DNA from 4 places in the Cellulosimicrobium sp. NPDC030954 genome. Region 4 is predicted to be linked to each of the others. Evidence: riboswitches for the same ligand, from Rfam matches in the RefSeq annotation. Region 4 holds a riboswitch; each other region holds the start of a gene.
What was found. A riboswitch is a leader RNA that binds a small molecule or an ion and turns the genes downstream of it on or off. The one in region 4 is predicted to bind thiamine pyrophosphate.
Positions count from the first base shown of each region.

Region 1: another riboswitch for thiamine pyrophosphate. It lies ahead of ACZ402_RS10200 (ECF transporter S component); the one in region 4 lies ahead of ACZ402_RS12480 (thiamine ABC transporter substrate-binding protein).
Region 2: another riboswitch for thiamine pyrophosphate. It lies ahead of ACZ402_RS03640 (FAD-dependent oxidoreductase); the one in region 4 lies ahead of ACZ402_RS12480 (thiamine ABC transporter substrate-binding protein).
Region 3: another riboswitch for thiamine pyrophosphate. It lies ahead of thiD (bifunctional hydroxymethylpyrimidine kinase/phosphomethylpyrimidine kinase); the one in region 4 lies ahead of ACZ402_RS12480 (thiamine ABC transporter substrate-binding protein).

Region 1 is NZ_JBVIFN010000004.1:91,549-96,887, forward strand. It holds gene ACZ402_RS10195 (ABC transporter ATP-binding protein) at 1-1,810, opposite strand, end outside; gene ACZ402_RS10200 (ECF transporter S component) at 1,824-2,549, opposite strand; TPP riboswitch at 2,658-2,777, opposite strand; gene ACZ402_RS10205 (hypothetical protein) at 2,865-3,338, shown strand; gene ACZ402_RS10210 (Rv2578c family radical SAM protein) at 3,370-5,034, shown strand; gene ACZ402_RS10215 (DUF1330 domain-containing protein) at 5,080-5,339, opposite strand, start outside.
Region 2 is NZ_JBVIFN010000001.1:858,099-863,437, reverse strand. It holds gene ACZ402_RS03655 (glycosyltransferase family 4 protein) at 1-490, shown strand, start outside; gene guaA (glutamine-hydrolyzing GMP synthase) at 495-2,108, opposite strand; gene thiE (thiamine phosphate synthase) at 2,152-2,877, opposite strand; TPP riboswitch at 2,929-3,008, shown strand; gene ACZ402_RS03640 (FAD-dependent oxidoreductase) at 3,013-4,398, shown strand; gene thiS (sulfur carrier protein ThiS) at 4,404-4,637, shown strand; gene ACZ402_RS03630 (thiazole synthase) at 4,647-5,339, shown strand, end outside.
Region 3 is NZ_JBVIFN010000007.1:218,679-224,017, forward strand. It holds gene pheT (phenylalanine--tRNA ligase subunit beta) at 1-1,809, shown strand, start outside; gene ACZ402_RS15260 (SDR family oxidoreductase) at 1,806-2,702, shown strand; gene ACZ402_RS15265 (YceI family protein) at 2,946-3,620, shown strand; TPP riboswitch at 3,690-3,784, shown strand; gene thiD (bifunctional hydroxymethylpyrimidine kinase/phosphomethylpyrimidine kinase) at 3,777-4,742, shown strand; gene ACZ402_RS15275 (hypothetical protein) at 4,757-5,029, opposite strand; gene ACZ402_RS15280 (quinone oxidoreductase family protein) at 5,026-5,339, opposite strand, start outside.
Region 4 is NZ_JBVIFN010000005.1:224,551-229,889, forward strand. It holds gene ACZ402_RS12470 (ABC transporter permease) at 1-2,467, opposite strand, end outside; gene ACZ402_RS12475 (ABC transporter ATP-binding protein) at 2,464-3,354, opposite strand; TPP riboswitch at 3,531-3,635, shown strand; gene ACZ402_RS12480 (thiamine ABC transporter substrate-binding protein) at 3,718-4,818, shown strand; gene ACZ402_RS12485 (ABC transporter permease) at 4,898-5,339, shown strand, end outside.

The sequences.
Region 1 (5,339 bases), on a different contig from region 4:
TGGGCGCGGGGAGTCTCGCGGTCCCGGGATCGGCGCCCGGCACGACGTCGCGCACGACGTCGTGCCGGGTGTCGCACGCGGCGTCGAGCGCACGGACGAGCGCGCCCGGGTCGAGGCCGCGACCGCGGCCCACGCGTGCCCACCAGTCGAGCAGCGGGGACCGGCGCAGGCCCGCGAGCGCGCACAGCGCGTCGTCGGCGAGGACCGTCGACGGCTCGGCGACCGTCGCGAGGGTGCCGCCGACGACCACGGCGACCCGGTCGGCGACCGCCGCGACGAGCGAGAGGTCGTGCGAGACGACGACCACCGCACCGCCCGCGTCGGCGCGCTCCCGCAGGACGCGGGCGACCGCGGCGGCCTGGGCCCGGTCCAGCCCGAACGTGGGCTCGTCGGCGAGGAGGACCGGCGGGTCCAGGACGGTCGCTGTCGCCAGGGACAGGCGCCGCTGCTCGCCGCCCGAGAGCCGGTACGGGTTCGCGTCGGCGAGGCGCGCGAGCCCGAACGCGGCGAGCTCCCGGTCGACGCGCGCGTCGACGTCGTCGAGGCGGGCGAGCCGCGCCGACCAGGCGACCTCCTCGCGCACCGTGCGGGCGACGAGCTGGTGCTCGGGGTCCTGGAACACCATCGCGACGGGCTCGCCGGTCGCGGTCGCGACCTCGCCCGTGGTGCGCTCGAGCCCGGCCATGCCGCGCAGGAGCGTCGACTTGCCGCCCCCGTTGGGCCCGACGACGGCGAGCACCTCGCCCGCGCGGACGTCGAGGTCCACGTCGCGCACGACGTCCGGGCCGCCGTGCCGGGACCGCCCCGCGCGGAGTCCGCCCCGATGGACGGCGAGGCCGCGGGCCCGGAGCGCCACGGGGCGCGCCGCGCCGGCCGGGGTCACGGCCGGGTCGGTGGTGGGGCGCGCGGGCGAGGACCGCGCGAGGTCGGCCAGCCAGTCGTCGGCCTCGGGGGAGCCGAGCGGCCCCGGGGCGCCCGCCTGCTCGAGGCGGACGGCGAGGGGCAGCCAGCACCCCAGCCCGGCGAGGTCGTGCGCGTGCTCGCGCAGGACGCGGTCGGTGGGGCCGTGCGCGACGACCCTGCCGTCGCGCCCGAGCACCAGGGTCGCGTCCGGCAGCGTGCCCAGGTCGTCCAGGCGGTGCTCGACGAGCACGACCGAGCGGTGCCGCGGCGCGGCGTCGTGACCGTCCCCGGGTCCGGGTCGGCGCGCGAGGCGGGCGACGAGGGCCCCGACGTCGTGGGCGGCGGCGGGGTCCAGCAGCGCGGTGGGCTCGTCGAGGACGAGGAGCTCCGGCTCGGCGACGAGCGCCGCGGCGACCGCGACGCGCTGGGCCTCGCCGCCCGACAGCGCGTGGGTCGGGCGGTCGTGCAGGTGCGCGGCGCCGACGGCGGTGAGCGCCGCGGTCGCGCGGGCGTCCATGCTGCGGGGGTCGGCACCGCGGTTCTCGAGCGCGAACCGCAGCTCCTCGTCCACTCGCGCCAGGCAGAGCTGGTCGCCGGGCCGCTGCTGGACGAGGCCGACGCGGGCGGCGAGCGCGGGCGGAGGCACCTCGCGCGGGTCGGCGCCGGTCACGCGGAGGCCGCCCAGGACGGCGCCCGGGAGGGTGTGCGGGACGACGCCGACGAGCGCGCGCAGGAAGGTCGACTTCCCGCACCCGGAGGGGCCGAGGACCAGCAGGCTCGTCCCGGCCGGGACGGTGACGTCGACGCCGTCGAGCACCCGGGTGCCGTGGTGCCCGAGGTGCACGGTCACGTCGGCGGCTGTGACAGCGTCGGGAACGTCGCGCGCGTGCGCGGTCACGTCAGCCACGTGCGCGGTCGCCTCACCCACGGCGGGCCGCGCCGATCGCGAACGCGTCGAGGGCGCCCGTGCGGGCGAGCGAGTCGCCGAGGAGGCGGGCCGCGAGGCCGCACAGCACGATGCACGACACGACCTGGATCCCGAGCCGGAGCATCGCGTAGTCCTGACCGAGCCAGCCGAAGCGCACGGCGTTGAACGCGAACGTGACGAGCGCGGCGCTCACGCCCGACGCGACGAACACCCACCAGCCGAACCGGCGGTAGCGCGTGAGCGCGAACGGCAGCTCGGCGCCGACGCCCTGGACCAGGCCCACGACGAGCAGCAGCGGCCCCGCGGGGGAGGCGAGGAAGACGACCTCGACGAGCGCGGCGAGGGTCTCGGCGAGGATGCCGACCCCCGGCTTGCGCACGATGTACGTGGCCAGGGGGCCGACGACGATCCACGCGCCCGCGAGGACGTTCGCGGCGAGGTCCGCGAGGGGGCCCATCGCGAGCTGGAGCGGGGCCCAGAGCTGGACGAACGCCCAGTACACGAACCCGAAGACGACGCCGAGGACGGCGATCAGCACCGTCTCGTGCAGCGTCAGCCCGCGACGTGGCGCGGGGCGCCCGGTCGGGCGGACCGCGGGACCGGGCGCCCCGCCGCCCGACACGCCGGGCGACACGCCGGCCGACCCGGCGGGCGGCTGGTCGGTGGGTACGGCGGCGCTCCGGGTCGCCTGCTGCGGGGTGGTGCGGGGCTCGGCCATGCGGGTTCCCTCCGTCGGGCCCCCGGGGCGAGGGGTGCACGACGGCGCGCCACCGCCGGGCCCGCGCGCACGGCACGGCGCGGGCGCGCGGGCACGAGCGCGCAGGGGACGGTGACGTCGGCCCTGCTCCCTTCGCTGGTACGAACCAGATCAGGTTCCACGGGTCTGCAGGAGGGACGGGTGTCCGGCCTGCACTCTCAGCGCTCGTGCGCTCCCCGGGGGCGTTCGGCCCGACCCTAGGCCCTCGGCGCGGCCCGGACAATCCCGGCGTCTCAGCCAGCGGGACGGGCCGTCGGGGCATGAGAGCGTGGCGGCATGACCACGGACAACGACCCTGCGGCGGTCGCCGAGCTCGACCGCCTCGACGAGGCCGTCCGGTCGGCGCCCGCCGGAGACACGACGGCGCAGATCGACCTCTGGCGGCAGGCGGCCCGGCTCGACACCTGGTTCTTCATCGCGCGCGGCCCCGAGGACCGGCCCCGCCCGTACGCGGTGGCCGCCGCCCAGGGGCCGATGATCTGCCTCTACAGCAGCGCCGGCCGCGCGAAGGAGGCCGCGCTGGCCCTCGGGCTCGCCGCAGAGGGCGACGCCGTGCCGCTCCTCGCGGTCCCGGTGCCGGCCGCGATCGACTACCTCGCCTCCTTCGGTGCGGCCGGCGTCGTCGGGGTGACGCTGGACCACCCGCGGATCGGGCACCACGTGCCGCTCGCGAACCTTTCCCTGCTCAAGGCGTGGGTCGCCGGGGACGCGGGGGTAGGCGTCGGGCGGGCGGCCGTCCCCGGGGCTTGACGTCGAATCGAACACCTGTTCGAATGTGCGGGTGAGGTGGGACGGACAGGCGCTCGGCGCGGACGACGGCGCTCTCCCGGGGCTGGAGCGGGCGGGCCTCGTGCGCAGCGTGCGCACGCCCGAGTTCGCGGGCATCACGTTCCACGAGGTGACGGCCAAGAGCGCGCTGTCGAAGGTCCCGGCGATGTCGCGCATGCCGTTCCGCTGGACGGTCAACCCGTACCGCGGCTGCAGCCACGCCTGCTCCTACTGCCTCGCGCCGTCGACGCCGGTGCTGCTCGCCGACGGCACGCAGCGGCCGATCGGCGAGCTGCGCGTCGGCGACGAGATCGTGGGGACCGCGCCGCACGGCGCCTACCGGCGCTACGTGCGCACGCGCGTGCTCGACCGCTGGACCACCCGCAAGCGCGCGTACCGCGTGACCCTCGCGGACGGCACGCGCCTCACGGCGAGCGGCGACCACCGGTTCCTCACCGAACGCGGCTGGCGTCACGTCGTCGGCGGGGCCGGGCGCCGCTCCCACCTGGCGCTGGGCGACGTCCTCCTCGGCCCGGGGGCGGCAGTGCTCGCGGACGGACGGGTCGCGCTCGAGGGCCGGGACGTCACGGGCGACGAGGCGCTGCGCGTCGACTCGCTCGAGGCGCTCGACGGGCCCGGGGAGGAGACCGAGCTCGTCGACATCACCACCGGGACGCGGGACTTCGTCGCCGCCGGGGTCGTGAGCCACAACTGCTTCGCCCGGCCCACCCACCAGTACCTCGACCTCGACGCGGGTGACGACTTCGACCGCGAGGTCGTGGTCAAGGTGAACGTCGACGAGGTGCTGCGCGCCGAGCTCGCCCGCGCGTCCTGGAGCCGCGAGCCCGTCGCGCTCGGCACGAACACGGACCCCTACCAGCGGGCCGAGGGGCGCTACCGCCTCATGCCGGGCATCATCGACGCGCTCGCGGGCTCCGGCACGCCGCTGTCGGTCCTGACCAAGGGCACGCTCCTGCGCCGCGACCTGCCGCTGCTCGCCGACGCCGCCTCGCGCGTCGAGGTGGGGATCGGCGTCTCGCTCGCGCTGCTGGACCCGGCTCTCCAGGCGAGCGTCGAACCGGGCACGCCCTCGCCGCGCGCACGCCTCGACCTGATCCGCGCGGTCCGCGAGGCGGGCCTGCCGTGCGGTGTCATGGTCGCGCCCGTGCTGCCGTGGCTCACCGACTCCACGCGCGCGCTGACCGACCTGCTCGACGCGGTCAAGGACGCGGGCGCGACGGGAGTGACGGTGCTGCCCCTGCACCTCAAGCCTGGCACGCGCGAGTGGTACCTGGATTGGCTCGCGCGCGAGCACCCGCAGCTCGTCCCCGGCTACGAGCGGGTCTACGCCCGTGGGGCGTACGCCTCGAAGGCGTACCGCTCCTGGCTGTGGGACCGCGTGCGCCCGATGCTCGAGGCGCGCGGCTTCGCGGTGTCCGGCCACCGCGGTCCCGCCGGCGTCGAGGGACGGTACCGCCGGGGCGAGCTCGGCGGTCTCGGCGACCGGCGCCGCGCGCCCGACCCGCCGACCGACGGTGCCTACCCGACCGGAAGCCTCGCCGGGGGCGCCCCGGAACGTTCCGACGGGCACGGGCACGACGGGGCGCTCGCGGGCATGCCGGTGGACGGCGGCGGGCTGGACGTCGTGGGCGGGGGAGTCGAGCAGGTGCTGTTCTGACTCCTGTGCGGTGGACGGCGGTGGCAGCCGGGCGACGGCGTCGGGTCAGGCGGGCCGGTCCGGGACGTCGCCGACGCGGACGATGTCCGTCCGCGCCACGGCCCGGTCGCGCACGGCTCCCAGCGCGACGCGCGCGGGGTCGGCCAGGTACGCGGCCAGCGCGTCGTCCCCCGGCATCTCGATGACCTGCACCTCGGTCGGCAGCGACGGGTCCTGACCGGGCAGCGTGCGCATGCGCGACAGCACGCGCCCGCCGTGCGCGGGCACGAGCGCGAGGACGTCGTCCTCGTACTCGCTCAGCAGGT
Region 2 (5,339 bases), on a different contig from region 4:
GCGCCTCCCCGAGGGTGCGCTCCACGTGACGCTCGCCGGGGACGGCCCCGAGCTGGCCGACGCGCGGCGCTTCGTCGCGGAGCACGGGCTGGGGTCGGTCGTGTCGCTGCCGGGCCGCCTCGACGCGACCGGGCTCCAGCGCCTCTACGCACGGGCCGACGTGTTCGCCGCGCCCGCCGTGGAGGAGGCGTTCGGCATCGCCGCGCTGGAGGGCCAGGCCGCCGGTCTCGCGGTCCTGACGCGCTCGCAGTCGGGCGTCGCGGAACGCCTCACCGACGGCGTCGACGCGCTCCTCGCGGACGACGACGCCGGGCTCGCCGACGCGCTCGTGCGGCTCGCGACCGAGGACGGCCTGCTCGACCGGATCGTCGCGCACAACCGCGACGTGCCGTCGTCGGCGGGCTGGCCGCGCGTGCTCGCCGACGTGGAGCGCGCCTACGAACGGGCCGCGACGATCGTCGTCGATCGTCGGGCCCGTCCGTCCCGCTAGGGGGTCACTCCCACTCGATGGTGCCCGGGGGCTTGCTCGTGACGTCGAGCACGACCCGGTTGACCTCGGCCACCTCGTTGGTGATGCGCGTCGAGATGACGGACAGCACGTCGTAGGGCAGGCGCGTCCAGTCGGCCGTCATCGCGTCCTCGGACGAGACGGGGCGCAGGACGATCGGGTGGCCGTAGGTGCGGCCGTCGCCCTGGACGCCGACCGAGCGCACGTCGGCGAGCAGCACGACCGGGCACTGCCAGATCTCGTTGTCGAGACCCGCCTTCGTCAGCTCCTCGCGCGCGATCGCGTCCGCGGCGCGCAGCGTCTCGAGGCGGTCCGCCGTGACCTCGCCGACGATGCGGATGCCGAGCCCGGGGCCCGGGAACGGCTGGCGCGCGACGATCTCCTCGGGCACGCCAAGCTCGCGACCGACCGCGCGGACCTCGTCCTTGAACAGGGTGCGCAGCGGCTCGACGAGCGAGAACTGCAGGTCGTCGGGCAGACCGCCGACGTTGTGGTGGCTCTTGATGTTCGCCGCGCCCTCGCCGCCGCCCGACTCGACGACGTCCGGGTACAGCGTGCCCTGCACGAGGAACTTGACCTCGGCGCCGTGCTCGCCCGCGTCCTCGACGATCTGGCGCGCCGCGTCCTCGAACACGCGGATGAACTCGCGGCCGATGATCTTGCGCTTGGTCTCGGGGTCGCTGTGCCCGGCGAGCGCGGTGAGGAACCGCTCCTTCTCGTCGCGGATCACGAGGTTGACGCCGGTCGCCGCGACGAAGTCGCGCTCGATCTGCTCGACCTCGCCCGCGCGCATGAGCCCGTGGTCCACGTGCACGCACGTGAGCTGGTCGCCCACGGCGCGCTGCACGAGCGCGGCCGCGACCGCGGAGTCGACGCCGCCGGAGAGCGCGCAGATGACGCGCGCGTCGCCGACCTGGGCGCGGATCGCCGCGACCTGGTCCGCGATGACGTTGCCGGGCGTCCAGTCCGGGGCCAGCCCGGCGCCGTCGTACAGGAAGTGCTCCAGCACGGTCTGGCCGTGCGCGGAGTGCTTGACCTCGGGGTGCCACTGCACGCCGTAGAGGCGGCGCGTGGTGTTCTCGAACGCCGCGACGGGCGAGCCGGCCGACGTCGCGAGGACCTCGAACCCCTCGGGCGCGCGGTGCACCGCGTCGCCGTGGCTCATCCACGTGGTCTGGTTCTCCGGCGTGCCGTCGAGCAGCACGCCCGCGGCGCACACCTCGACCTCGGTCCCGCCGTACTCGCGCAGGCCCGTCTGGGCCACCTCGCCGCCGAGCGCCTTCGCCATGGCCTGGAAACCGTAGCAGATGCCCATGACGGGCACGCCGGCCTCGAACAGCGCCGGGTCGACGAACGGGGCGCCGGTCGCGTACACGGACGACGGACCACCCGAGAGGATGATCGCGACCGGGTCCTTCGCGAGCATCTGCTCGACCGTGAACGTGTGCGGCACGATCTCGGAGTAGACCTTGGCCTCGCGCACGCGGCGCGCGATGAGCTGCGCGTACTGGGCGCCGAAGTCGACGACGAGCACGGGGCGCGGGGTCGCGGCGACCTCGGCGGTGGTGGGGGTGTCGGGAGCGGTGGCGGGTGACGTCACCGCTCCAGGATAGTCGCCGCGCGGCGGGCGACCGTCACGCGTCTCAGGCGCCGGCGCGCTCGCCCGCTCGCGCGGCGGCTCGTCCTGCCACGCGCTCGCGCAGGGCGCGCGCGGCACGCTCCGGGTCCGGCGCCTGCGTGATCGCCCGCACCACGACGACGCGGTCCGCCCCGGCGTCGAGCACCGCGTCGAGCCGGTCCGGGTCCACCCCGCCGATCGCGAACCACGGCGTGCCCGGCCGCGTCGCGGCGACCGCGCGCAGCAGGTCGAGCCCGACGGCGGCACGCCCCGGCTTGGTGGGCGTCGCCCACAGCGGGCCCACGCAGAAGTAGTCGACGCCCGGGTCGGCCTCGGCCGCGGCCGCCTGCTCGGCCGAGTGCGTGGACCGGCCGAGCACGGGGTCCGGGCCCAGCAGGGCGCGCACCGCAGGCACCGGCAGGTCCCCCTGGCCCATGTGGACGACGGGCGCGCCCGCGAGCCGTGCGACGTCGGCCCGGTCGTTCACCGCCCACAGGGCGCCGTGCTCCGCCGCGACCCGCGCGACGAGCTCCTGGAGCTCGAGCTCGCGCGCCACGTCGAGCGTCTTGTCGCGCAGCTGGACCACGTCGACCCCGCCCGCGAGCGCCGCCCGCAGGAAGTCCTCGAGGTCGCCGCGCTCCTCGCGCGCGTCGGTGCACAGGTAGAGGCGCGCGTCGGCGAGGCGGGCGCGCGCGTCGTCCGGTGCCGGCACGACGGGGTGCGCGGGCGTGGCGAAGGTCTCGGTGCTCACCCGCCGGAGCCTAGCCGCGCCCGCTCCCCCGCGCGGGTACTGTGGCCGACAGCACGGGAGCCCCGCACGGGGCTGAGAGGGCGTCGGAGCCGACCGTCGAACCTGATCTGGGTCATGCCAGCGAAGGGAGCGCGCATGCACACCCCTGTCCGTCCCGAGCCCCGCCCGCCGGGAGCCGGTCCTGCCGTGCCCGACGGCGCGCGCGACGTCGTCGTCGTGGGCGGTGGGATCGTGGGGCTCGCCGTGGCGTGGCGCGCCGCGCGCGCCGGTCTGACGGTCACGGTGCTGGACCCGTCGCCGGGCGACGGCGCGACGCGCGCCGCCGCCGGCATGCTCGCCCCGGTCACGGAGGCCGACTTCGGCGAGGACGACGCGCTGCGCCTGCACCTCGCGGCCGCCGGAGCCTGGCCCGGCTTCGCCGCCGACCTGCGCGCCGCGACGGGGGCCGACGTCGGGCTGCGCACCGCAGGTACCCTCACCCTCGCGTACGACGCCGACGACCTCGCGCTGCTCCGCCGCGTCCTCGCCCTCCACGCGGCGCACGGCCTGGCCTCGCGCGAGCTCACCGTCGCCGACGCGCGCCGGCGCGAGCCGTACCTCGGCCCCCGGGTCGCGGGCGCGGCGTGGGCGCCCGCCGACCACGCGGTCGACCCCCGCGCGACGCACGCGGCGCTGCTCGGCGCGCTCGACGTCGCCCCCGGCGCGGGCTCCGGGGCGGGTGCGCCCGCGGGCGGGGACGGCCGTGCCGGGGTGCGCGCCGTCGTCGTGCGGGCGTCGGCGACGCGGCTCGCGGTCGACCCGGCCGGGCGCGTCGTGGGCGTGCACGACGACGGGGGCCGGCTCCACGCGGCCGGTGCCGTCGTCGTCGCGGCGGGCTGGGAGTCCGGCGCGCTGCTCGCGGACGTGCCAGGCGTCGTCGTACCGACGCGACCGGTCAAGGGGCAGACGCTGCGCCTCGACGCCGGGCCGGACCTCGCGCTGGAGCACGTGGTGCGCGGGGTCGTGCAGGGGCGGCCCGTGTACGTCGTGCCGCGCGACCCCGTACCCGACGGGCAGGGTCACGGCTGCGCGGGGCACCGGGAGGTCGTCGTCGGCGCGACGACCGAGGAGAACCCGGACGACCGCCGCGCGACCGCCGGCGGCGTCTTCGCCCTGCTGCGCGACGCGCGCGCCCTCCTGCCCGGGATCGACGAGGCCGCGCTCGTCGACGTGACCCCGCGTGCGCGGCCCGCGACCCCGGACAACCTGCCGCTCGTCGGCCCGACCGCCGTCCCCGGCCTGCACCTCGCGACCGGACACGGGCGCAACGGCATCCTCCTCGCGCCGCTCACCGCCGACGCGGTCGTCGCCGGCCTCACCGGCACCGCACTCCAGCCCACCGTCGCGGTCGCCCTCGCCCCGACCCGCACCGACCGCTTCGCCGAACCCGGGCTCTCTCCCCACGGCGCGCCCGACCTGGGGAACGATCCCGGGTTCGGCACCGGCCGGGCGGGCGCCTTCTCCACGACGACACCGAGGTGATTCCCGTGACCCCACCCGTTCCGACCGCGCTCGTCAACGGCGAGCCGTACCCGCTCGACGCGCCCGTGCACCTCGAGCAGCTCGTCGCGGCGCTCGTGCCCGCATACGTCGCCGACGGGACGCCGCAAGGCGTCGCCGTCGCCGTGGACGACGCCGTCGTGCCGCGCGGCTCCTGGGCGACGACCGTCGTCGCGCCCGGCGACCGCATCGAGATCGTGACCGCCGTCCAGGGCGGCTGAGGAGGACCCGTGACCACGACCGACACCACCCCGCGCCGCGCCGCGGAAGGCGACGGCCTCGCCGACGACCCGCTCGTCGTCGCCGGCACGACGATCGGCTCCCGCCTCGTCATGGGGACGGGCGGGGCGGCGAACCTGCTCACGCTCGAGGACGCGCTCGTCGCGTCGGGCACCGCGCTGACGACCGTCGCGATGCGCCGCGTCGCGGTGCGCGCGGGCGGCGATGCCAGCCCCGACGCCGGGATCTGGGCGCTGCTCGCGCGCCTCGGCATCCGCGCGCTGCCCAACACCGCCGGGTGCTTCTCGGTGCGCGAGGCCGTGCTCACCGCGCACCTCGCGCGCGAGGCGTGCGGCACCGAGTGGGTCAAGCTCGAGGTGATCGCGGACGACGTCACGCTCCTGCCCGACCCCGTCGGTCTCGTCGAGGCGGCCGAGCAGCTCGTGCGCGACGGGTTCGTCGTGCTTCCCTACACGAACGACGACCCGATCCTCGCGCGCCGGCTCGAGGACGTCGGGTGCGCCGCCGTCATGCCTCTCGGCGCGCCGATCGGCACCGGCCTCGGCATCCTCAACCCCCGCAACATCGAGGCGATCGCCACCGCGGCCCGCGTACCCGTGATCCTTGACGCGGGGATCGGGACGGCGTCGGACGCCGCGCAGGCGATGGAGCTCGGGTGCGACGGCGTCCTGCTCGCGACCGCC
Region 3 (5,339 bases), on a different contig from region 4:
ATGCAGCGCCGCCTCACGGCGTCGGGCATGCGGCCCATCTCGCTCGCGGTCGACGTGACGAACTACGTCATGCTCGACCTGGGCCAGCCCCTGCACGCGTACGACCTCGAGCAGGTCGCGGCGCCGATCGTCGTGCGTCGCGCCGCGCCGGGCGAGCGTCTGGTGACCCTCGACGACGCGGACCGGGCGCTCGACCCCGAGGACCTGCTCATCACGGACAGCCCCGGAGACGTGCGCGGCTCGCGCGTGCTCGGGCTCGCCGGGGTCATGGGCGGGGCGTCCTCCGAGGTCGGCCCGACGACGACGGCCGTGCTGGTCGAGGCCGCGCACTTCGACCCGGTGACGGTCGCGCGCACGTCGCGCCGCCACAAGCTGTCGAGCGAGGCGGCCAAGCGGTTCGAGCGCGGCGTCGACCCGCTGCTGCCCGCGGTCGCGGCGCAGCGCGTGGTCGACCTCCTCGTCGAGCTCGGCGGCGGCACGGCCGACCCCGCGGTGAGCGACCTCGACCGGGTCGAGGCTCCGGCCGCGGTCCGGCTGCCCGTCGGCGAGGCCGCGCGCCTCGTCGGCGTGCCGTACACGCTGGAGCAGGTCGTCGGGACGCTCGGCGCGATCGGGTGCACGGTCGCGGCGGACGACGTGGACGCCACGGGTGTGCTCGTGGTGACCCCGCCGTCGTGGCGGCCCGACCTCACGGAGCCCGCCGAGCTCGTGGAGGAGGTCGCGCGGCTCGTCGGCTACGACGAGATCCCGTCCCTGCTGCCCGCCGCTCCCGGCGGTCGCGGGCTCACGCGCGAGCAGCGCGTGCGCCGGTCGGTCGCCCGGGCGCTCGCGGAGGACGGGTTCGTCGAGACGCTGAGCTACCCGTTCGTCGGGGACGCGGAGCTGGACGCGCTGCGCCTGCCCGCGGACGACGAGCGCCGCCGGGCGCTGCGCCTGCTCAACCCGCTCGCCGACGACCGGCCGCTGATGCGCACGGACCTCCTGAGCACGCTGCTCGAGACGGCGCGCCGCAACGTCGGGCGCGGGCTGGGCGACGTCGCGCTGTTCGAGGTCGGTCTCGTGACGCACCCGCGCGCGGGTGCCCCGGCGGCGCCCGCGCTGCCGGGCGGCGTCCGGCCGTCCGACGACCAGCTCGCCGCGATCGACGCGTCGCTCCCGGCGCAGCCGCGCCACGTGGCGGGCGTCCTCGTCGGTCGCCGCGTGCGTGCCGGCTGGTGGGGAGCGGGCCGTGCCGCGGACTGGACCGACGCGCTCGCGGCGGCCCGGCTCGTGGTGGAGCGTGCCGGCCTCCACGTGGGTGCCGACGTGTCCGTCGTGGCCGACACGGCGCGCGCCCCGTTCCACCCGGGCCGCTGCGCGTGCCTGGAGCTCGCGGACGGGACCGTGGTCGGGCACGCGGGCGAGCTGCACCCCAAGGTGCTGGAGAACCTCGGCCTGCCCGCGCGCACGGTGGCGTTCGAGGTCGACCTGTCCGCGGTCGTCGCCGCCTCGTCGGACGAGCCCGTGCAGGCGACGCCCGTCTCGGGCTTCCCGGCCGCCAAGGAGGACCTCGCGTTCGTGGTGGACGCCGGCGTGACCGCGCAGGCGCTGCGCGACGCGATCGTCGACGGTGCCGGGGAGCTGGTCGAGGACGTCGCGCTGTTCGACGTCTTCACCGGCGAGCAGGTCGGCGCCGGGCGCAAGTCGCTGGCGTTCTCGCTGCGACTGCGCGCCGCCGACCGCACGCTGACGGCGGACGACGTCGCGCGCGTCCGCGAGGGTGCCGTGACGGCCGCGCGCGAGCGCGTGGGCGCGGAGCTGCGGGCGTGAGCGCGGGCGCGGCCGGCCCGGTGGGTGCGGCGGGTACCGTCGCGCCCGCCCGGACGGCGCTCGTCACCGGCGCGTCGCGCGGCATCGGCCGCGCGATCGCCGTCGGCCTCGCCGCGGCCGGTCTCGACGTCGCGCTCCTCGCGCGCGACGCCGCCCGGCTCGCGGGCGTGGCCGACGAGATCGGCGCCCTGACCGTCAGCGGTGCGGGGCGCGCGGTCGTGGTCACGGCCGACGTCACGGACGCCGCCGCGGTCACGGCCGCCGTCGGCGCCGCGCAGGACGCGCTGGGGAGCGTCGACCTGCTCGTCAACAACGCGGGGCGCGTCGACGCCGAGGTGCCGCTCTGGGAGGCGGACCCCGACGAGTGGTGGGCGATCGTCGAGACCAACGTGCGCGGGCCGTTCCTCCTCGCGCACGCCGTCGTCCCCGGCATGCTCGCGCGCGGCGGGGGACGCGTCGTCGACCTCAACAGCGGCGCGGGCTCGCACGACATGGACGGCGCGAGCGCGTACAACGCGAGCAAGACGGCGCTCCTGCGGCTCGGTGCGAACCTGCACCGCTCCGGGTTCGCGCGCGGGCTGCGGACCTTCGAGGTCGCGCCCGGCGTCGTCCAGACCGACATGACGGCGTCGATGGTCATGCACGAGGGTCGCACCGAGTGGACCCCGGTGGAGCGCACGGTCGAGATGGTCGTCGCGATCGCGCGCGGCGAGCTCGACGCGTTCTCGGGAGCGTTCGTGCGCGTGACGCACGACTCCCCGGAGTCGTTGCGCGCCGCGGCCGAGGAGGCCCTCGGCCGCGGGGACGTCCTGCCCGGCCCCGACGCGCGGCGCCTGCGCGTCACGCGCTGGGGCGCGGACGACCCGATGCCGGGAGAGCTCCCGGCCCGCTGACCTCCCACCGGCACGGACGCGACGACCCGCCGCGTCACGGACCCGTCGCACGCCCGACCCGCAGCGCCGCCCGACCCCTCCGGCCGGGCGGCGCTCGTGCGTCCGCGGGTGGCGCGTGCGAGGGGGAGATCACCCGCCATCTGGTTGAAGTTTCACGCACCCATCGGGGATGCTGTGCTGGACACCTGACCAAGTACCGGGCGGACACCGACGTCGCGGCTCGACGACGCCTGGGAGCGACGTATGACGACGGCCCGCCCTGTCCGGCAGTGGAACGGCCTCACCGTTCCCGAGGCCGGCACCTACGCGCTGGACGAGGCGCACAAGCGCATCGGGTTCACCGGGATGCACATGATGGTGTCGCCCGTCCGGGGCGAGTTCACCCGGGCGCGCGCGACCGTCCTGGTCGGCGAGGACCCGCTCGCCTCGGCGGTCTCCGCGACGATCGAGACCGCGAGCCTCACGACGCACCACGAGGAGCGCGACGCGCACCTGCGCAGCCCCGACTTCCTCGACGTCGACGCCTACCCGACGATCGAGTTCCGTAGCACCTCGGTCTGCTGGCAGGGCGAGCAGCAGGACCAGATCCTCGCGTGGGCGCGTCTGCGGAACCGCTCGCCCGAGCGCGCCGAGCTCGCGCCCGAGCGGGTGCAACCCCGGACGGCGCAGGCCGGGCGGTTCCTCGTCGAGGGGCTGCTCACGGTCCGGGGCGTCACGCACCGGACCGTGCTGTCGATGCAGTACGGGGGCGCGCGCCGCGACCCCTACGGCCGCGACATCTTCGGCTTCCACGCCGCGGCCGAGATCGACCGCGAGAGCTTCGGCCTGGTCTGGAACGTGCTGCTCGAGACCGGCGGGTTCCTCGTCGGCAAGAAGATCGGCCTCGAGATCGCGGGGGAGGCGATCCACCAGGCCTGACGCGGTGCGTCGCGTCCGCCGGTCCCCGTGAGACCGGGGGAGGTCGTCCGGCGCGCGGGACGTAGCATGGCGAGCGACACGGGGTGCCCCGACGCGGGGCTGAGATGAGACCCGTCGAACCTGCTCTGGCTCGTACCAGCGAAGGGATGTCCGGCGATGACGCTCGCCCTGCCCCAGCACGACCCCGCACCCCGGCGCGACAGCGCCCGTCGGCCCGCGGGCGGCCGCTCACCCGGCCCGGACGGCGGCCCTGGCGCGCGGCCCTCGCGTCCGCGCGTCCTGTCGATCGCGGGGACCGACCCGACCGGGGGCGCGGGCATCCAGGCGGACCTCAAGTCCTTCGCCGCGCACGGCGCGTACGGCATGGCCGTGACGACGGCGCTCGTCGCGCAGAACACGCACGGCGTCCGCTCCGTGCACGTCCCCGGGCCCGCCTTCCTGCGCGAGCAGCTCGACGCCGTGTCCGACGACGTCGAGATCGACGCCGTGAAGATCGGCATGGTGGCCGACGAGGCCAACGCCCGCGAGATCGGGGCGTGGCTCGACGTGCTCGCGGCCGCGCGGACCGACGCCGGGCTCCAGCGACCCTGGGTCGTCCTCGACCCCGTCATGGTCGCCACGTCGGGGCACCGGCTGCTCGACGCGGGCGCGGAGCAGGCGGTGCGCGACCTCGCGGCCCGGGCCGACGTCGTCACCCCCAACCTGCCCGAGCTGGCCGTCCTCGCGGGCCGCGACGTCGCCACGACCTGGGACGACGCGCTGGCCCAGGCCGCGTCGTACGCGGCGACGAGCGGCGCCGTCGTGCTGCTCAAGGGCGGGCACCTCACCGGCGAGACGTCGCCGGACGCCCTCGTCGTGCCGGCCGCGGTCCCCGGTGCCTCACCCGCGGTCACCACGTTCGACGCGCCCCGCGTCGACACCCCGCACACCCACGGCACGGGGTGCTCGCTCTCCGCGGCGCTCGCGGCCCTGCGCCCGCAGCGCGAGGGCTGGGCGGCGGCCGCGCGCGACGCGAAGGAGTGGCTCACCGGCGCGCTGCGGTCGGGTGCCGCGCTGCAGGTCGGGACGGGCCGGGGCCCGGTCGACCACCTGCACGCCACGTCGCCCGTCGCGCCCGGCTGACCGCGCGGAACGGGTCAGGCGCTCGTCGTCGGCTGCGCGACGGCGCAGTCGTAGCCGGGCGGCCACCAGCGCCAGGTCGCCACGACGTCCTGCGCCGCGACGCCCGCGGGGCGGTCGGCGACGCACGCGTCCGCCTGCTGGCGCAGCCCGACCGTCACCCAGTACACGGCGAGCGCCGCGGCGAGCAGGACGGCGAGGACCGTCACGGCGGGGCGCAGGGCAGGGGAGGGCCCGCCGTCGGACCCGTCCTCCTCGCCAGGCCGCGCGGGCACCCAGTCCCAGCTCACGCGGTGCCCGAGCTCGTGGCCTGCGCCGCTGCGTCGGGGACGAGCAGGACCTTGCCCGTGGTCGCGCGGCCCTCCAGCGCCCGGTGGGCGTCGGCGGCGTCGGCGAGCGGGAACGTGGCGCCGACGCGCACGTGCAGCGTCCCGCCCGCGACCGCGCCGAGGACCTCCGTCGCGCGCTCGACGAGCTCCGCGCGCGTCGCCGTGTGGTCGGCGAGCTTGGGCCGCGTGAGGAAGAGCGACCCGCCTGCGTTGAGCCGCTGCGGGTCGAACGGCGGGACCTGCCCGGACGAGCCGCCGTACAGCACGAGCG
Region 4 (5,339 bases):
CCCCGACGACGGCGGCGAGCGCGAGCATCGCGCCGAGCTGCGCCCACGGCACGGCGAGGGTCGTGAAGCCCTCGTCCGCGAGCACCGAGGGCAGCGCGGCGGCGAGGCCCGTCCCCACGACCAGCCCGACGGCCGTCCCGAAGACCGCGACCAGCACGGACTCGACGACGATCGTCGTGGCGAGCTGGGCGCGCCCCAGCCCGACGGCGCGCAGGAGCCCGATCTCGCGCGTCCGCTCGACGACGGACAGGGCGAGCGTGTTGACGATCCCGAGCACCGCGACGAGCACGGACAGCCCGAGCAGGGCGTAGACGATCGCGAGGATCGACTCGACCTGGGACGCGACCTCCCCGGCGAACTCGTCGGCGTCGAGCACGCTCGCGACGACGTACGGCGCGACGGCGTCGGTCACTGCGCCCCGCACGGCCGCGGGGTCGGCGCCCGGCTCGACGTCGAGGAACAGCATCTCGGGGGTCGTCGCGCCTACCGCGGACGCGACGTCCGGCGGCAACAGCATGTCGACGGAGAACGCGTGGGAGTCGATCACGGCGCCGATGCGGACGTCGTGCGCCGGGAGGTCGGGCCGGGTGGGGTCGGCGATCGTCACGACGTCGCCGAGCGCCCAGCCGTGCTCGTCGAGCGCGTCCTCCATGACGGCGGCCTCCCCGCGCGCGTACGCGCCGAGGTCGCCCTCGACCGCCGTCGTGCGGACCGAGCGGCCGAAGCCCTCGGCGGGGAAGCCGACGACGACCTGCGGCTCGTCGTCGACGACGACCTGCCCGTACGTCGTGAGGTCGACGGACGCGACGCCGGGCACCGCGCGGACGTCGGCCGCGACGCCCTCGGGCAGGTACGGGGTCGCGGACCGGACGACGAGGTCGGCGGCCGTCTCCTCGTCGACGATGCCGGTCACGGACTCGCGTGCCGAGAGCGCCAGGACGGACGTCGTCGACACGAGCGCCATCCCCACGACGAGCGCCCCCGCGGTGGCGGCCGTGCGGCGCGGCTGGCGCGTCACGTTGCCGCGCGCGAGCCCGCCGAGCGGCCGGACGAGCGCGACGAACGGCGCGGCGAGGACCCCGAGCACGGGACCGACCGCGAGCGGGGAGAGCAGCAGCACGCCCGCGATCACCCCGACCGCGCCGAGCCCGAGGAGCGGCGCCCCGCCGCTCCCCACCGCCGCGGCACCCACCACGAGCCCGGTGCCGGCGAGCAGGGCCAGCGCCCCCGCGACCACCCGGGCGACGCCCGGGCCGGCGGGACGCACGACGTCGGCCCGCATCGCCTCCACGGGCCGGACGAGCGCCGCGTGCCGCGCGGGCAGGGCCGCTGCGACGACGGACACCACGACCCCGACGACGAGCGGGACCACGATCCCGGCGGTCGTCACGGGCAGCGACCCGGCCAGCTCCATGCCCACCGCGCCGAGCCCGCTCCGCGCGAGCTCGGCGAGCCCGAACCCGGCCGCGACGCCCAGCACCGCGCCGACGACCCCGACGACGGCGGCCTGTCCCAGCACCGAGGCGAACACCTGCGCGGGCGACACCCCGACGGCGCGCAGGAGCGCGAGCTCCCGCGTGCGGCGGCGCACGTGCATCGCGAACGTGTTGGTGATGATGAACGTACCGACGAACAGCGCGAGCCCGGCGAACACGAGCAGGAACGTCGAGACGAAGCCGAGCTGGTCGGCGATGGCGCTGCTCGTCTCGTCGCGCAGCTCCGCGCCCGTCACGGCCTCGGCGTCGCCGGGGAGCGCCGCCGCGACGGCGTCGCGCAGCGTCTCGGGCGAGACGCCGTCGGCGGCGTACAGGGCGATCGACGGCACCATGCCGTCCGGCGCGTACGTCATCGCGGCGGTCGTCGTGTCGAGCAGGACGATCGTCGCACCCGCCATGGGCGCGGACAGCGAGAGCTCGCCGACCACGCGCACGGGCCGCACCGCGTCGCCGAGCACGACGTCGGTCGTGTCGCCCACGGCGAGCCCCGACGCCTCGAGCGTCGCGGACTCGAGCGCGACCTCGGCGCCGTCCTCCGGCGCGCGGCCGTCGACCACGCGCGGCCCGGGGTCGCGCGGGTCGTACCCGATCGCCATGCTCGGCGCCTGGGTGCTCAGCACCGCGGTGCCGTCGGCGCCCACCAGGACGGCGGGGCCGCTCACCTCCGCGAGCGCGAGGTCGACGTCGTCCCGCGCGTCGAGCGTGCCGGCCAGGTCCGCCGGGACGAGGCTCCGTGCGCCGCCGAGCTGCGCGGACGACGACTCGAGCGCGGACCCGGCGGTGGTGGCGCCGCGCACGTACGCGTCCGCCTGGATCGACGACGCGACGATGCCGTCGAACGTCGAGGCGAGCATCGCACGGAGCGCGAACGTGCCGGTGACGAACGCGACGCCGATCGTCACCGCGAGCACGGACAGCACGAGCTGTGCGCCGTGCGCGCGCACGCCGCGCAGCGCGATCCGGCCCATCATCGGACGGCCGCCGGTTCGTGGGTGACCGGTGCGGCGTGCGCGCCCGCCGACGCCGCCGGCGTGAGGGCGCCGAGCGTGTCGAGGACGGCCTGCGGCGTCGGGTCGCGCAGCTCGGTCACGAGGCGCCCGTCCGCGAGGAACAGCACGCGGTGCGCGTACGACGCCGCCGTCGGGTCGTGCGTGACCATGGCGACGGACTGGCCGAGGTCGTCCACCGAGGCGCGCAGGAAGCCGAGCACCTCCGCGGCGGCGCGCGAGTCGAGGTTGCCGGTCGGCTCGTCCGCGAACACGACCGCCGGCCGGGACACGAGCGCCCGCGCGCACGCGACGCGCTGCTGCTGCCCGCCCGAGAGCTCCGCCGGGCGGTGCCCGAGCCGCGGGCGCAGGCCGACGGCGTCGACGACGCGGTCGAACCACGCCCGGTCCACGGGCCGGCGCGCGACGGCGAGCGGGAGCACGATGTTCTCCTCCGCCGTGAGCGTCGGCACGAGGTTGAACGACTGGAAGACGAACCCGATGCGCGTGCGTCGCAGCCGCGTCAGCCGTCGCTCGCTCATCGCCGAGACCGTCTCGCCGTCCACGACGACGGTCCCCGCCGTGGGGGAGTCCAGCCCGGCGAGGCAGTGCATGAGGGTCGACTTGCCCGACCCGGACGGGCCCATGATCGCCGTGAGGCGTCCGCGTTCGAGGTCGACGTCGACGCCGTCCAGGGCGCGGACCGCGGCCTCGCCGCGCCCGTAGGTCTTCACGAGCCCCCGTGCGGTGGCGATCACGGGCCGCTCCGGCGTGGTCCCGGCGGCTCCCGCGGCGTTCTCGGCGTTCTCGGCGTTCTCGGTGGACGTCGCGACGGTCGTCGTCGCACCCGTCATCCCAGGTCTGCTGCTCATCGGTCCTTCCCCTCCTGCGTCGTCGGCCGGGGGCCCCGGTCCGGTCGTCTCGACCCTCCCGCGGGGGTGCGCCCCCGGGCATCGGGGACCGGCCCGGACCCCTCCCTGGTCGGTGCGGCGCCGCTCTCAGGGTTCTCTCAGGGGGATTCCCCAGGGGCGGCCCGGTGTAGGCTCGACGTGAACGACAGGGGAGCTCCTGGAGGAGCTGAGAGTGCGGACCACCGCAGACCCTCGAACCTGATCCGGTTAGCACCGGTGGAGGAAGTCGGGAATCTCGATCACCTGCTCGTGCGGTCTCCCGCGCTCGCCGGAGCACGGGTCGCACGGGTCGGTGGACCCCTCCTGAACGTCCTGGGAGGACACATGCAGCGCACGACCGCCCGCACCCGCCGGAGCACCCTCGTCACGGGCGCGGGCACGACCCTCGCCCTCCTCGCGCTCGCCGCGTGCGGCAGCGGCGACGACGCGACGTCAGGCTCGGGAGGCGACGACGCGTCGTCGGGCGCCGGGGGCACGGTCACCCTGGTCACCCACGACTCCTTCGCCGTGAGCGACGAGGTGCTCGCCGCGTTCGAGGAGGAGAGCGGGCTCACCGTGGAGCAGGTCGCGCCGGGCGACGGCGGCGCGCTCGTCAACCAGCTGATCCTCACCAAGGACTCGCCGCTGGGCGACGTCGTGTTCGGGATCGACAACACGTTCGCCTCGCGCGCGATCGACGAGGGCGTGCTCGCGCCCTACACGCCGGACGGACTGTCCGACTCCGCGGCGCAGTACGCGGTGGGGGACGGGGGAGAGCTGACGCCCGTCGACCTCGGCGACGTCTGCGTCAACGTCGACCACACCTGGTTCGCCGACGCGGGCATCCCCGAGCCGGTGTCGCTCGAGGACCTCGCGAAGCCGGAGTACGAGGACCTCCTCGTCGTGACCAACCCGGCGACGTCGTCGCCCGGCCTCGCGTTCCTCCTCGCGACCGTCGGCGCGTTCGGCGAGGACGGCTGGGAGGACTACTGGGCCGACCTGCGCGCCAACGGCGTGAAGGTCGTCGACGGCTGGTCCGACGCGTACTACGTCGACTTCTCCGGCTCCGAGGGCGCCGGGCCGCGCCCGCTCGTGCTGTCGTACTCGACGTCGCCCGCGTTCACGCTCACCGAGGACGGCTCCGAGTCGACCACGGGTGCGCTGCTCGACACGTGCTTCCGCCAGGTCGAGTACGCGGGCGTGCTCGCGAACGCGAAGAACCCCGAGGGCGCGCAGCAGCTCGTGGACTTCCTCGTGAGCGAGGCGTTCCAGGCCGACGTGCCCGGCCAGATGTACATGTACCCCGCCGACGACTCCGTCGCGCTCCCCGACGGCTGGGCCGAGTTCGCCCCGCTCGCCGACGAGCCCTTCGAGGTCGCGCCCGCCGACATCTCGGCGCACCGTGACGAGTGGATCAAGGCATGGACGGCCACGGTCGTCGACTGACCCGCGTCTCCGGTCCGCCGGCGGGCATGACCAGGGCTTTACCTCGCGAGGTAGAGCCCTGGTCCGCCGAGGTAGAGCCGTGGTGAGGGGCCGCGCGGTCCGGCGGGGCAGCGTCGGGCGCGGGGTGCTGTGGGGGATCGCGGCGGCGGTGCCGCTGCTGTTCCTCGGGGTGTTCTTCGCGTGGCCGGTCGTCACGCTCGTGGCGCGCGGGTTCGTCGGGGACGACGGCGGGCTCGACCTGTCGGGGTTCGCGGAGGTCTTCTCCCAGCCGCGGACGTGGCGGATCCTCGGGCTGACGCTGTGGCAGGCCGTGCTCGGCACGGCGTTCTCCGTGCTGCTCGGCGTGCCCGGGGCGTACGTGCTGTACCGGTGCCGGTTCCCCGGGCGACGGGTCGTGCGCGCGCTCGTCACGGTGCCGTTCGTGCTGCCGACCGTCGTCGTGGGCGTCGCGTTCCGGTCGCTGCTCGTGCAGGGCGGCCCGCTCGGGTTCCTGCGGCTCGACGAGACGTTCGCGGCGATCG